Regions from separate parts of the Ruegeria sp. F5 genome, predicted to be linked through region 1. Evidence: riboswitches for the same ligand, from Rfam matches in the RefSeq annotation. Region 1 holds a riboswitch; each other region holds the start of a gene.

What was found. A riboswitch is a leader RNA that binds a small molecule or an ion and turns the genes downstream of it on or off. The one in region 1 is predicted to bind cobalamin.
Region 2: it holds a riboswitch for cobalamin, as region 1 does, so the genes downstream of both, ACR0K1_RS01025 (DUF1636 family protein) here and ACR0K1_RS04460 (DUF1636 family protein) in region 1, are expected to answer to the same signal.
Region 3: it holds a riboswitch for cobalamin, as region 1 does, so the genes downstream of both, ACR0K1_RS22170 (hypothetical protein) here and ACR0K1_RS04460 (DUF1636 family protein) in region 1, are expected to answer to the same signal.

What each region holds. Positions count from the first base shown of each region.
Region 1 is NZ_JBQFOU010000002.1:415,787-419,995, reverse strand. Features, by position in the region: gene cobN (cobaltochelatase subunit CobN) at 1-231, opposite strand, end outside; gene cobW (cobalamin biosynthesis protein CobW) at 235-1,290, opposite strand; gene ACR0K1_RS04460 (DUF1636 family protein) at 1,287-1,667, opposite strand; cobalamin riboswitch at 1,753-1,956, opposite strand; gene ACR0K1_RS04455 (NAD(P)-dependent oxidoreductase) at 2,093-3,058, shown strand; tRNA gene ACR0K1_RS04450 (tRNA-Cys) at 3,100-3,173, opposite strand; gene ACR0K1_RS04445 (protein-L-isoaspartate O-methyltransferase family protein) at 3,402-4,055, shown strand; gene ACR0K1_RS04440 (TolC family outer membrane protein) at 4,151-4,209, shown strand, end outside.
Region 2 is NZ_JBQFOU010000001.1:235,101-239,309, reverse strand. Features, by position in the region: gene ACR0K1_RS01035 (carbohydrate kinase family protein) at 1-537, shown strand, start outside; gene ACR0K1_RS01030 (D-lyxose/D-mannose family sugar isomerase) at 558-1,223, shown strand; cobalamin riboswitch at 1,274-1,477, shown strand; gene ACR0K1_RS01025 (DUF1636 family protein) at 1,577-1,933, shown strand; gene ACR0K1_RS01020 (ABC transporter ATP-binding protein) at 1,930-2,721, shown strand; gene ACR0K1_RS01015 (ABC transporter substrate-binding protein) at 2,721-3,668, shown strand; gene ACR0K1_RS01010 (FecCD family ABC transporter permease) at 3,670-4,209, shown strand, end outside.
Region 3 is NZ_JBQFOU010000022.1:12,455-16,663, reverse strand. Features, by position in the region: gene rsgA (ribosome small subunit-dependent GTPase A) at 121-1,149, shown strand; gene ACR0K1_RS22175 (alpha/beta hydrolase family protein) at 1,182-2,075, opposite strand; cobalamin riboswitch at 2,199-2,418, shown strand; gene ACR0K1_RS22170 (hypothetical protein) at 2,508-2,915, shown strand; gene ACR0K1_RS22165 (protein-tyrosine phosphatase family protein) at 2,917-3,420, opposite strand; gene ACR0K1_RS22160 (DNA polymerase III subunit gamma/tau) at 3,591-4,209, shown strand, end outside.

The sequences.
Region 1 (4,209 bases):
CTGTTCCACATAGGTGTCGACAGACAGAGGGTGTTTCAGCGCTGTCAAGTTGGCCAGCCGCAAGGTCGGCATCCGCCCCTCGGGCCCGCCACCGCGATGCCAGCCTGCCGCGAAAGCGCCAAGGTCACTGTCCGAGAAGGACAGCACCACCAGATCCGCCGGGCTCTGGCCCAGATCGGTGGGGGTCTCGGTCTCTTCGAGCCCGTGGCTTTCGCGGAAGACGACGTGCATGGTTTACTCGGCGGCCTCTTTCAAGCCCACAAGGATATCGCGGATTTCGGCCTCTTTGATATCGTCATGCTCGGCGATCACCACAAGGCGCGAACGGCGCTCTACGCCCGGTTCCCACGGACGGTCATACTGATGACGGACGCGCGCACCGACGGCCTGAACCAACAGGCGCATCGGTTTGCCCTGAACAGCGGCGTAACCTTTGACCCGCAGGATGTTCAGCTCGGTCGCCAGACGTTCGATCCTGGCGACCAGATCGGCGGGGTCGGTCTGTTCGGGCAGTTCGACGATGATGCTTTCGAAATCGTCATGCTCGTGGTCGTCATGGCCGTCATGATGGCTGGGGCGGGCGTCCATGTCGTCTTCGGCTGCGGCCTCGAGGCCCAAAACGACGCGCACATCCACCACGCCCTCGGCGACTTCGACCACGGGCAGGGGGCGGGGGGCCTCGGCTGCGATGACTTCCTTGGCCTTCGCCACACCTTCCGGGCCAGCCAGATCGGGTTTGGTCAGCAGGATAATGTCGGCGCAGGAGATCTGATCCTCGAACACCTCGGACAGGGGCGTTTCGTGATCGATCGAGTCATCGGCCAGCCGCTGGGCATCCACCGCCTCGACATTCGGTGCAAAGCGACCGGCGGCGACGGCCTCGGCATCGGCCAGAGCGATCACGCCGTCCACAGTGATTTTCGAGCGGATATCGGGCCAGTCGAACGCTTTCAGCAGCGGTTTGGGCAGGGCGAGGCCGGAGGTTTCGATCAGGATATGTTCGGGCCGCGGCTCCAGCGCCATCAGCGCCTCGATGGTCGGAATGAAATCATCGGCCACGGTGCAGCATATGCAGCCGTTCGCCAGTTCCATAATGTTTTCGGCAGGGCAATCCGGGATGGCGCAGGATTTCAGGATATCGCCATCAACACCCACGTCGCCGAATTCGTTAACGACAACGGCCAAACGCTTGCCCTGCGGGTTCTGCATCAGGTGACGCACCAGCGTGGTCTTGCCCGAGCCCAGAAAGCCGGTGATCACGGTGACGGGAAGTTTTTCGAGATTGCTCATTTCAGGGCTCCAATCGGGGGAATGCGGGCCGCACAGTTTTTGCGGAAATGTTCGGGGCGCTCGCGCCATTTGACCAGACCGTCCTCGGTGGCGAGGTACTTGGTCGCGCCCTCGACGATCACGCCGACATGGTCGGTTTCGTTCAGATGCTCGTAGACAAAGGTCCAGCGATCCGGCCCGCCGCGCAGCACGATCGAACAGCCTTCATCACAATTCGACAGGCATTCGACGGCTTTCAGGGTAATGCCCTCGGGCAGGCCCGCCTGTTCCAGCGCCTTGTGCAGCAACGTGCCGGGCCGCTGTGCATCATCTTCGACAGGCAGGCCGCGGCGACAGGTCGTGCAAACCAGAAGTTCGACCGGAACGGTCTCGGTCATGTCTCTCATCCCCCCAAATCCTCTTCGTGGGGGACGGGGTTTCATGCGGGCCGATCAGAGCCCCACACCGGAACACCCCGTCCGGTTTCATCTTCGGGCGTTGGCAGGTCTCCCGGCTTGCGGATGTCAGAGCTCTCCTCTGTCGGATGTCCCGCCTTCCCGGCATTCGCCAGTGGCTTGGGCACCCTCTCCGGTCACGGTCGCGGGGGCGGCTGCGTTTGACGGAAATACCCGCTGACGCATTCCCTTTTCATCTGCTGTCGCAGACACCAACGAAAGGGACATGCGGCAGCGGCGGCCCGCTTGTCAAGCGCAACGCGCCGATCCGTGAGGAAGCGGGTAAAAAGCGACCTGTCGGCGTCGCTGGGCGGCATGATCCGATCGCTGCGACGTGATCGCATGGTCGGCAACACGCGAACAGGAGGGTGCGGCGTATGAAGGTAGGGTTTATCGGGCTGGGCAATGTGGGCGGCAAGCTTTCTGGGTCGCTGCTGCGCAACGGAATCGATCTGACCGTGCATGACCTGAACCCGGATCTGGTGGCGGCCTTTGTCGCACAAGGGGCCAAAGCGGCGGAAGATCCGGCCCAGCTGATGCGCGATTGCGATGCGGTGATCACCTGCTTGCCGTCCCCTGCCGCCTCGGACGCGGTGATGCAGGAGATGCTGCCCGAGGTCAGCCCCGGTAAAATCTGGATGGAGATGTCGACCACCGACGAGGCCGAGGTCAAACGCCTGGGCGCGATGGTCATTGAACGGGGCGGTGCTGCCGTGGATTGCCCGGTTTCCGGCGGGTGCCACCGGGCGGCGACTGGCAATATCTCGATCTTCGCAGGCTGCGACCGCGCGACGTTCGAGCGTATTCTGCCCTTCCTGACCACGATGGGCCGTCGGGTCCTGCATACGGGCGATCTGGGCTCGGCTTCCGTTTTGAAAGTGCTGACCAACTACCTGGCCACCGCCAACCTGATTACCTGCGCCGAGGCTTTGGTGACGGCCAAGGCAGCGGGCATGGACCTGAATACTACCTATGAGGCGATCAAAATCTCGTCGGGCACCTCATTCGTTCATGAAACCGAAAGTCAGGTGATCCTGAACGGCTCGCGCGATATCTCGTTCACCATGGATCTGGTGAAAAAGGACATCGGCCTGTTTCAGGACGTTGCCGACCGCGCCGGTGTTCCGTTAGAGATCAATCCCGTGATGATCAGCATTTTCGAAGACGGCATTGCCCGGTACGGAGACCGCGAACTGTCGCCGAATATCATCCGGCGGCTGGAAGACGCCACCGGCCTCGACATCCGCGCCCCTGGTTTTCCGCCCGAGATGGAAGACGATGAGCCGGAAGAACCGGGATATGAAGTCATTCCGCAAGGACGCGCCGCAGAATAAACGGACATTCCAGACCGCAAAACCGAAGCGTTTCAGAGAGATGGAGGCGAGTACCGGAATCGAACCGGTGTACACGGATTTGCAATCCGCTGCGTCACCACTCCGCCAACTCGCCTTTTCAAGTAAAATCAAATACTTGCCGTGGTGTGGAGGGCGTTTTAGCAGCTTTCGCTGGGGGCGTCCAGTGGGAAGAATGCAAAATCGGCGCTCGGCCTGTAAATTGAGCGCCCTCGGTCCGGTACGAAACCTGCCACAAAACCCGGGTTGCGGCATCTGGGCCGTTGCCGGTGCGCAAGGGATGTGGCACAAGCCAGATAATCAAGGGTTCAAGACGAGAGATCACATGACAGATTTCGCCACCCGGCGCCGCACGATGGTTGACACGCAGGTTCGGCCCTCGGACGTCACGAAGTTTCCGATCATTGACGCGATGCTGAACGTCCCGCGGGAAAGCTTTGTGCCCGCGTCGCAGCGCGAGGCGTCTTATGCCGAAGAGCTGATCGACCTTGGAAACGGGCGCTGCATGCTCGAGCCGCGCACTCTGGCTAAGATGCTGGATGCGCTGAATATTTCAAATGACGAGGCGGTGCTGGATATCGGTTTGGCGCTTGGTTACTCGACCGCTGTTACCGCGCGCATGGCGCAGTTGGTTGTGGGTGTCGAGGAAGATGAAACCCTGGCGTCCGAGGCACAGAACCTGCTCAGCGAAGCCAATGCCGACAACGCGATTGTCCACGTGGGGCCTCTGGCACAGGGCGCGGCTGAACATGGGCCGTATGACGTGATCATGATCCAGGGCGGGGTCGAGGAAATACCGGACGATCTGCTGGGACAGCTCAAGGATCACGGCCGCATTGCCTGCCTGTTCGTCGAGGGGAATCTGGGCACCGTCCGGATCGGCCGCAAATCCGGCGAACGGGTCAGCTGGCGCGATGCCTTCAACGCCAGCGCACCGGTTTTAGATAGCTTTTCCGCAAAGTGTGCATTTTCGCTATAGTCATTTGACAGATATTTTTGCCGCCTTGATTAGTTGAAAACAAAGGCGCAAACTGCCGGAGAGGCAGCGTTATTTCGATTTGAGAGGATTTGGATATGCGTGGTACGGCGACAGGTAAGCTGGTCAGGGTGTTGGCTTTGACCGCTGGCATTGC
Region 2 (4,209 bases), on a different contig from region 1:
GCTTGCGAGCCCTGCGCCGACGCCTATGCCGACCTTCTGAACCGCCATGGAGCAAACCGCGCGGTCATGCTGGACCCTAATATTCGCCCGGGGTTCATTCAGGACCAGACCCGGTATCGCACGCGGCTGAACCGGATGATCGCGCAGGCGGATATCGTCAAGGTCTCGGACGAGGATCTGGACTGGATCGTCCCCGGCCCGGAAACCCTGGCCGAGAAAGTGCCGCTTTTGCTGCAGGCAGGGCCTTCGGTGGTCATTGTGACCAGAGGTGGCGAAGGGGCCACAGGGTATCTGTCGGACGGAACCGAGGTCTCCGTACCGGTTCAGCGGGTCGAGGTTGTCGATACGGTCGGTGCTGGCGACACGTTCAATGCCGGGGTTCTGGCCGAACTGCATCGCGCCGGACATCTGACCAAAGACGGTATTCGCGCGCTCAATGCCGACAGTCTTCGCGCCGCCCTGTCGTCCGGTGCCGCCGTAGCAGCCGTCACCGTATCCCGCGCCGGGGCAAACCCGCCCTGGGCGCACGAGCTTTAACCCCTTAAAAGGGCAAAACCATGAAACGATCCGACATCAACCGCATCAAATCCGAGGCGCAGGCGTTCATTTACTCTTTCGGTGCCGTGCTGCCCCCTTTTGCCGACTGGTCCCCTGACCAGATGCGCAGCGAAAAGGCGGCGGGCATACGGGACCGCAATCTGGGCTGGGACATAACCGATTACGGTCAGGGCCGATTTGATGAACTGGGCCTGTTTCTGTTCACCCTGCGCAACGGCGACGCCAATGACCTCAGCCTCGGGCGCGGGATGTTATACGCGGAAAAGCTGCTGATCTCGCGCGACAAGCAATTGTCCCCGATGCATCGCCATATCATAAAGGCCGAAGACATCATCAACCGGGGCGGTGGCGATCTGGTGATGGAGATTTACGCCTCGGATGAAGATGGGGGGATCGACCGGGAAAATCCTGTCATCGTGCCCAGCGATGGCTGCCCCGTCACGATCAAACCCGGTGAGCTTTTGCGGCTTGCCCCGGGGCAAAGCGTCACGCTGATGCCGGGCATCTGGCACGCGTTCTGGGCGGAACGCGGTGACTGTCTGATCGGCGAGGTTTCGACCGTCAATGACGACCGCACCGACAACGTGTTTGAAGACCCGATCCCGCGCTTTGCGACAATCGAAGAAGATGCCGAGCCCGATTTCCTTCTGGTCGCAGATTACTGACAGGCGCCGGCCCCGGCTGGATCGAGACTCTTGACAATTATTCTATCCCCGGACTAGCTGCACGGGATGGTTCCCGACGGCGCGCCCGAGGGACGAAAATGGGAATATGGTGCGGCCTGTGCAGGCCAAAGCCGTGACTGCCCCCGCAACTGTAGGCGGAGAGCGACGTCAAATCACCACTGGCCAAAAGGCCGGGAAGGTTGACCAAGCGACGACCCGCAAGTCAGGAGACCTGCCATCATATGTTCAACCAACCCGGGGCGGGGTGTCCTGGAAGGAGGCTTTGATGGCACGCTTGCGTGTTCAAGATACCGGCACCACGTGTCCGCCATTGGCATTTTTCGGAGCGAAGAATGCCGCACGACACTGATCACTACGTTCTGATCTGCGAGACCTGTCAGGGGCCTGTGTCGGCGGACGCAGCAAAAGACGCTCTGGACCGACAGCTTCCCGACGGTTTCAAAACCCGCCTGATCGCCTGCATGGCCGGGTGCGAACGGCCCATGACCGTTGGCCTGCAGGCCGCAGGCAAGGCCCAGTATCTGTTCGGCGACATTCAGACCGACAAGGACTTGACGGCGCTGGCCGACTTTGCCCGCCAATATCGTGATAGCGCAGATGGCTGGACCAGCGCATCCGAACGCCCCCCTGCCCTGCTCACTAAAACTCTGTCGCGCATGCCCCGTCTGCCGTCGGAGGACGGTTCATGAGTTTTCTGGTGGCCGAGGGTTTGGGGTACTACGCCCTGAACGGGGATATGCTGCTGCAGGACACCTCGTTCAGCCTGGAAGAAGGCTCGATCCTGGCCATCGCCGGACCGAATGGCGCGGGCAAGACCACGCTGCTGAAACTGTTATGCGGGGCCGAACGTATGGCCCTTGGCGATGTCCGCATTCAGGGTCAAAGCCTGCGGAACCTCTCTGCCAGACAGCGGGCGCGGACGATTGCCGTGGTGGGGCAACAGGAATTTCCCGATGGTCGGCTGCAATTGCGGGAATATGTGGCGCTGGGTCAGATCCCGATCAAAGCGGACAGATCAGCCACTGACCACGCAACCGACCTGAACCGCGTTCTGGATGTCACCGGCCTGTTCCATCTGGCGGAAAAACCGCTGGGCAGATTGTCAGGCGGGGAAAGGCAGCGCGCCCATATCGCAAGGGCGCTGGCGCAAAACCCGGTTTTGCTGTTTCTGGACGAACCGACCAACCATCTGGACCCTGACGCCAAGGGACACATGCTGTCGCTGGTGGCCGAACTGGGCGTGACGGTCGTCATGATCGTCCACGATCTGGTCATGATCCCGGAATTTGCGACCCATGTCGCGCTGATGAAAGCCACGTGCCTGACTGGGTTTGGACCGGTGAGCGAGGTGCTGACACCGGGCCGCGTCCGCGAAACCTTTGGCGTGGATTACCTGTGCTTTCAGCACGAAGGCCGCGTGATCCCCGCGCTCGATATCCGAAAACGCAAACTGTCACCTCAAAAGGATTTAGGATGATGCAGAAACTCTGGCCCGTGGTGCTGATCACCGGTCTGGCAAGCGGCGCGGCGGCGCAGGAAGTTACGGTTGATAACTGTGGCGAACCGCTGGTGTTTGACACCCAGCCTGAGCGGTTGGTCGTGCATGACATGAACATGACCGACATGGCGTTTGCGCTTGGCCTGCAGGACAAGATCGTTGGCCTGACCGGCATCACAGGCTGGTACAAGACCAGCCCCGATTTCGACGCGCAGCGCGGCGATATCCCCGAGCTCGCGCCAAAATACCCGACGATCGAGAACCTCGTCGCGGTAGAACCCGACCTGTTCTTCGCGGGCTGGTATTACGGCATGAAACCGGGCGGAGATGTCACGCCCGACACACTGGCCCCCTTCGGCATCAAGACCATGATCCTGACCGAAAGCTGCGTGCATCTGGACAAGGACCGCCCCGAAGCCAGCATGGACCTGCTGTTTGACGATGTTCTGCGTCTGGGCAAGGTGATGCATGTCGAAGACCGGGCCGAGGCGCTGGTGTCCGGCTGGAAAGAACAGCTTGCCGCGATCAAGACCAAAACCGCAGACGTGACCAAGCCGCGTGTCTTCCTGCTGGACGGGCCTGCTGATGCGCCCTTTACCGCCGGAAAATTCGCCATTCCCGACGCGATGATCACGGCTGCTGGCGGTGTGAACGTGACCCATGATCTGGACACAAGCTGGGGCCGCACCTCGTGGGAGGCTGTTGCCGCCGCAAACCCGGAATTCCTGGTCTTGCTGGACTATCAGACCGGCAACGGGGCGGAAGACACGTTCAAATTCCTGCAGGAACATCCGGTGATGTCGCAGACCGATGCGGTCAGGAACAAACGCTGGATCGGGTTGCGCTACGAAGAGCTGACCCCTGGACCGGCCAACATCGACGCCATCGAGAAGATGACAAGGGCCATGCATCCGGTGAGCAACTGATATGGCCCAAACGGGCCGGTTGATACTGCTGGGGGCGGTCGTTCTGATCGCCCTTTTGCTGTTGTCCGTGGTCTACGGAACAACACCGATCCCGGTGCAGGACGTCATCACGGCGATTGGCCTCGGCACCGGTCTGACCGAAGGTGAAATGTCGCCCATGCACCGGATCGTGTTTGATCTGCGCCTGCCCCGGGCCCTGTTTGCCGCCGTCATCGGGGCCGGGCTTGGCGTTGTTGGCGTGGTTCTGCAAACCACCACGCGCAACGATCTGGCGGACCCGTTTCTGTTTGGCCTGTCCTCGGGCGCCGCGGCGGGCGCGGTTCTGGTGATCACTGTCACCGGTGACGTTCTGGGCATCTGGACCTTACCGCTGGCCGCGTTCTGCGGCGGCCTGATTGCATCCGGCATTGTTCTGGCGCTGGTCCACAGCCTGCGCACCAGCGCGCCGGAGAAGCTGATCCTGGCCGGACTGGCCGTGTCATTCCTGTTCTCGGCCATCACCAACTATCTGATCTTCGCCGGAGACAGCCGCGCCGCGCAT
Region 3 (4,209 bases), on a different contig from region 1:
AGCAAAGACCCTTCGGGCAGAGCGGTTCTGAACCCTATCCACGCGACTGCCTGAACCCATGACCGACGGATGCGCGCCCGCCATCTGTGGGTTTTGCTGTATCTGAACTCAGGCAGACCAATGACTCTTACCCTTACGGACCTTGGATGGTCCTCTTACTTTGCCGCGCAGCACGCGGCCAATCCATCGTGCAATCCCTATCGCATCACCGCCGTGCACCGCGACCGGCTGATCGGAGTGAACGCGGATGGCGAAACGCCCCTGCTCTCCCCGGACCGGCCCACCGGCGAATTTGCCGTTGGTGACTGGGTGCTTAGCGACGACCACAACCGCGTCCGGCACCTGCTGGACCGGCGCAGCACCCTGCAACGCCGCGCCGCAGGCACTGGGGCCGAGGCGCAGCTGATCGCCGCCAATGTCGATGTGCTGTTCATCGTCAGTTCCTGCAATGCCGATTTCAATCCGCCCCGGCTGGAGCGGTATCTGGCACTGGCCCATCAATCCGGCTGTTACCCGGTTGTGGTTCTGACCAAGGCAGACACCTGTGCAGATCCTTCCGACTATGCCGCCCGGGCGCAGGCGCTGGCACCGTTCCTGACGGTTCTTGCGGTGAACGCGTTGAAGGCTGACGATATCCAGCAGGTGCTGTCGTGGTGCCCTTCGGGGCAGACAGCCGCGCTGGTCGGGTCGTCCGGCGTGGGCAAAACGACGCTGGCGAACGGGATGACCGGGCGGCAGGACGGAACCGCCGGCATTCGTGAAGATGACGCACGCGGGCGGCACACCACGACGTCGCGCGCGCTACACCGGATGCAAAACGGCGGCTGGCTGATCGACACGCCGGGCATGCGCGCCCTGCGGCTGCTGGACGCGCAGGATGGTGTGGACGAGGTGTTCTCGGACATCCTCGAACTCGCCAACATGTGCCGGTTTTCGGACTGCCAGCACGAGGCTGAACCCGGTTGCGCCGTGCAGGCGGCCATCGGGGACGGTACGCTGGATGCCGACCGGCTGGAGCGGTGGCGGAAGCTGCGGCGCGAGGATCAGAGGAATTCTGAAACCGTGGCGCAGTCCCGGGCGCGCGACAAGGCGTTCGGCAAGATGGTGCGGTCCGTGATGCAGGACAAGAAGTCCCGCAAGGGTCTGTGACGGCAGGGGCACCGGATCACCGGTGCCCTTTCTCAGCCAATCAGACGCGGCCAGACGGCAGCGTTGCGGCGCGCAAAAACGCCGATATGGCCGATATCGCTTACGCCGAAGTCTTTTGGCGACAGCAGGAGCCGTTTTGCCCCGGACCCGTACAGATCGGCCAGCCGCCAGACGGCTTCGGGCGGGACCATCTGATCGTCTTCAAAGGTGAACAGGTCCACAGGCACGCCTGACCCGGACCATTTGGCCTCTGGCAGGCTCGTGCCAATGTCGGGCACGTAGTTGAGCGGCGCCGTGCACCATCTGCGCCACTGCCAATAGACAGGCGCAGGCAAATCCGAGCCAAACCCCAGCGCCTTGCCCGGCAGGTAACCCATCGCGTGAACCGTCAGCGGCGCGTGGCCGTACCAGAACAGCCCTGCCAGCGCCCGATACGGCCAGGGATGATCCGACAGCGTGACCAGCCCCGAACACACGCAGATCATGCGATCGATCCGGTCGATATCGGGCTGCACCGGTCCCAGCATCGCCCCGACCGAATGGCCGATGGTCCAGTGCTGCGCGTCAGGGAAGCGGCGGCGCATCTCGGCGCGGGCGGCGGGCATGTCGATCAGGGCCCAATCCGCCATCGTGGCCTTTGAGTGCTTCAACGGCCCCGACGCGGACGACCCGAAATCGCGATAATCATAGGTCAGGCAGGCCATGCCCCGGTCCGATGCCAGCCAATGGGCAAAATGCCGGTAGTACTCGCGCGGAACGCCGGTGGCGCTGTTCAGCACAACTACAGTTTCGGGATCGGAAACCGGGCGGTACAGCCGCGCCGACAGCATCGCCGGGCCGGACGGAAACTGGAAGTCTTCTGTCAAAACCGTTTGCTGCGCGTCCAACATGGCACCCTCGGAATCAATCTGAACTATTCGGTTCATTTCTTGATCAGGCGCTGAACGGCACGGCCAAGTCAACAGCGAAGCCACATGACCAAACGTCCACTTCGGGCCGAGGGCGCAAAATGCTGATCAAGATCAGCTTGACTCGGGGCCCGGCCAACCGCTAGCGATTGTGTGATGGTTTCCGGCCCCCACAAGGGGTCGGGATGAAAAGGGAACTCGGTGCGGTTCTGCCCGGCGATGCCGGAACGAACCAAGGCCGCGACTGCCCCCGCAACTGTAAGCGGTGAGCACTGCCGGAACACCACTGGCCGAAAGGCTGGGAAGGTCGGCAACGCTTTGACCCGCAAGTCAGGAGACCTGCCATCAGAACTGAAACCGAAACTCGGGCGGGGTGTCCGGGCAGGTCCTGACAGCTTCGCGCAGTCCTACCTGATCCACATCCCCCGTCCGCCGCGCGGAGGGCGCAGGATGATCTGGAAGACAAAGACGCATGAATTCACCGCAACCGTGTGCCAGCGGACCGGCAAAACCTGCCCGGCGCTGGCCCGGATGGCGCGTGCGCTGACACAGGCGGTGGCAGAAGCCGGACCCGCCACCACGGCTGAGTTCGAAATCGAAGGCAGCAGCGAGCTGAGGTTTTGCCCCGGCGGCTGCACCGCCCGGTTCCGCGCTCGTCCGGATCAGATCCGGGTGTTTTGCGGCAAGGGCGCCGAGGATGATCTGGACAGGCTGGACCGCTACGCCGACATGATTTTTGGCACAGGCTTCAGCCCATTGCCCGCGGGTGTAGTCGCCAGCCCACCCTGCGCAATGCTTGACGCAACAGCGATCACCCCGCCCGAAAGGCGGGCTGAACCGCATCGGGTTTCAGCCTGAGTCAAGCGTCACTCACCACCTGTGCCGTCCCGACGGCCCAGGCCATCTGCCCCTCGGTCTCGACCGCGCAGGGCCGGATGGCCCGCAACCGCGCCAGCGCCTTTTGCGGGGGCTCTCCGCATTCGACCATCAGCCGCAGGACAACCATGCCCGACCGGCCGCAGCCGCCCCGGCAATGGACCAGCACCCGCCCGCCGCCGGACAGCGCATGCCGCACCGTCGCGCTGACCGAGGGCCACGCGTCAAGCACCGCCTGCGGTGGTGCGCCGAAATCCTCGACCGGCAGATGCACCCAACGGCTGGCGCGGCCCTGAATATCGCTGCCGAAATCCTGCGCGCCGTGCTGCAACATCTCGACCGCGGTGGTCATCGAAATCACCAGCCCCGGCTTCCAGTCCGAAATCAGTTCCAGATCACCGGAATAGTCCCCGCTGCAGCCCGGAATCGGCGTCAGGGCCAGCGTACCGCCCCCAACTTGCAGCGCGTAGATCGCCATCTGAGACATAAACCAAGTCCCCTCATGAAATAATCGCCAAAAATACAGTCTCTGGAATAGGCCGAACCAGTTTACGCAAGGACCCGCGTTTTCCAAAACAAAAATCCTGACGACGCGCTGTGGACGCGGGCGGCGGCGACCTCTACGCTGCGGCAGAACTCGAATCCGCGAAAGCAGACATGACCGACACGCCCAGCCCCGCCTATCAGGTTCTCGCCCGCAAATACCGCCCGGAAACTTTCGCCGATCTTGTGGGACAGGACGCGATGGTGCGCACGCTGAAAAACGCGTTCGAGGCGGACCGCATCGCGCAAGCCTTTGTCATGACAGGCATTCGCGGCACCGGCAAGACCACCACGGCGCGCATCATCGCCAAAGGGATGAACTGCATCGGGCCGGATGGTCAGGGCGGCCCCACGACTGAACCTTGCGGCCAGTGCGAACATTGCGTGGCGATCATGGAAGGCCGCCATGTCGACGTGATGGAGATGGACGCCGCCAGCCGCACCGGCGTCAACGATATTCGCGAGATCATCGACAGCGTCCGCTACCGCGCAGCCTCGGCCCGCTACAAGATTTACATCATCGATGAGGTTCACATGCTCTCGACCAGCGCCTTCAACGCGCTGCTCAAAACGCTCGAGGAACCGCCCGAACATGTGAAGTTCATCTTCGCCACCACCGAGATCCGCAAGGTCCCGGTCACGGTGCTGTCGCGCTGCCAGCGTTTTGATCTGCGCCGGATCGAACCGGAAGACATGATCGACCTGCTGCGCAAGATCGCCGATGCCGAAGGGG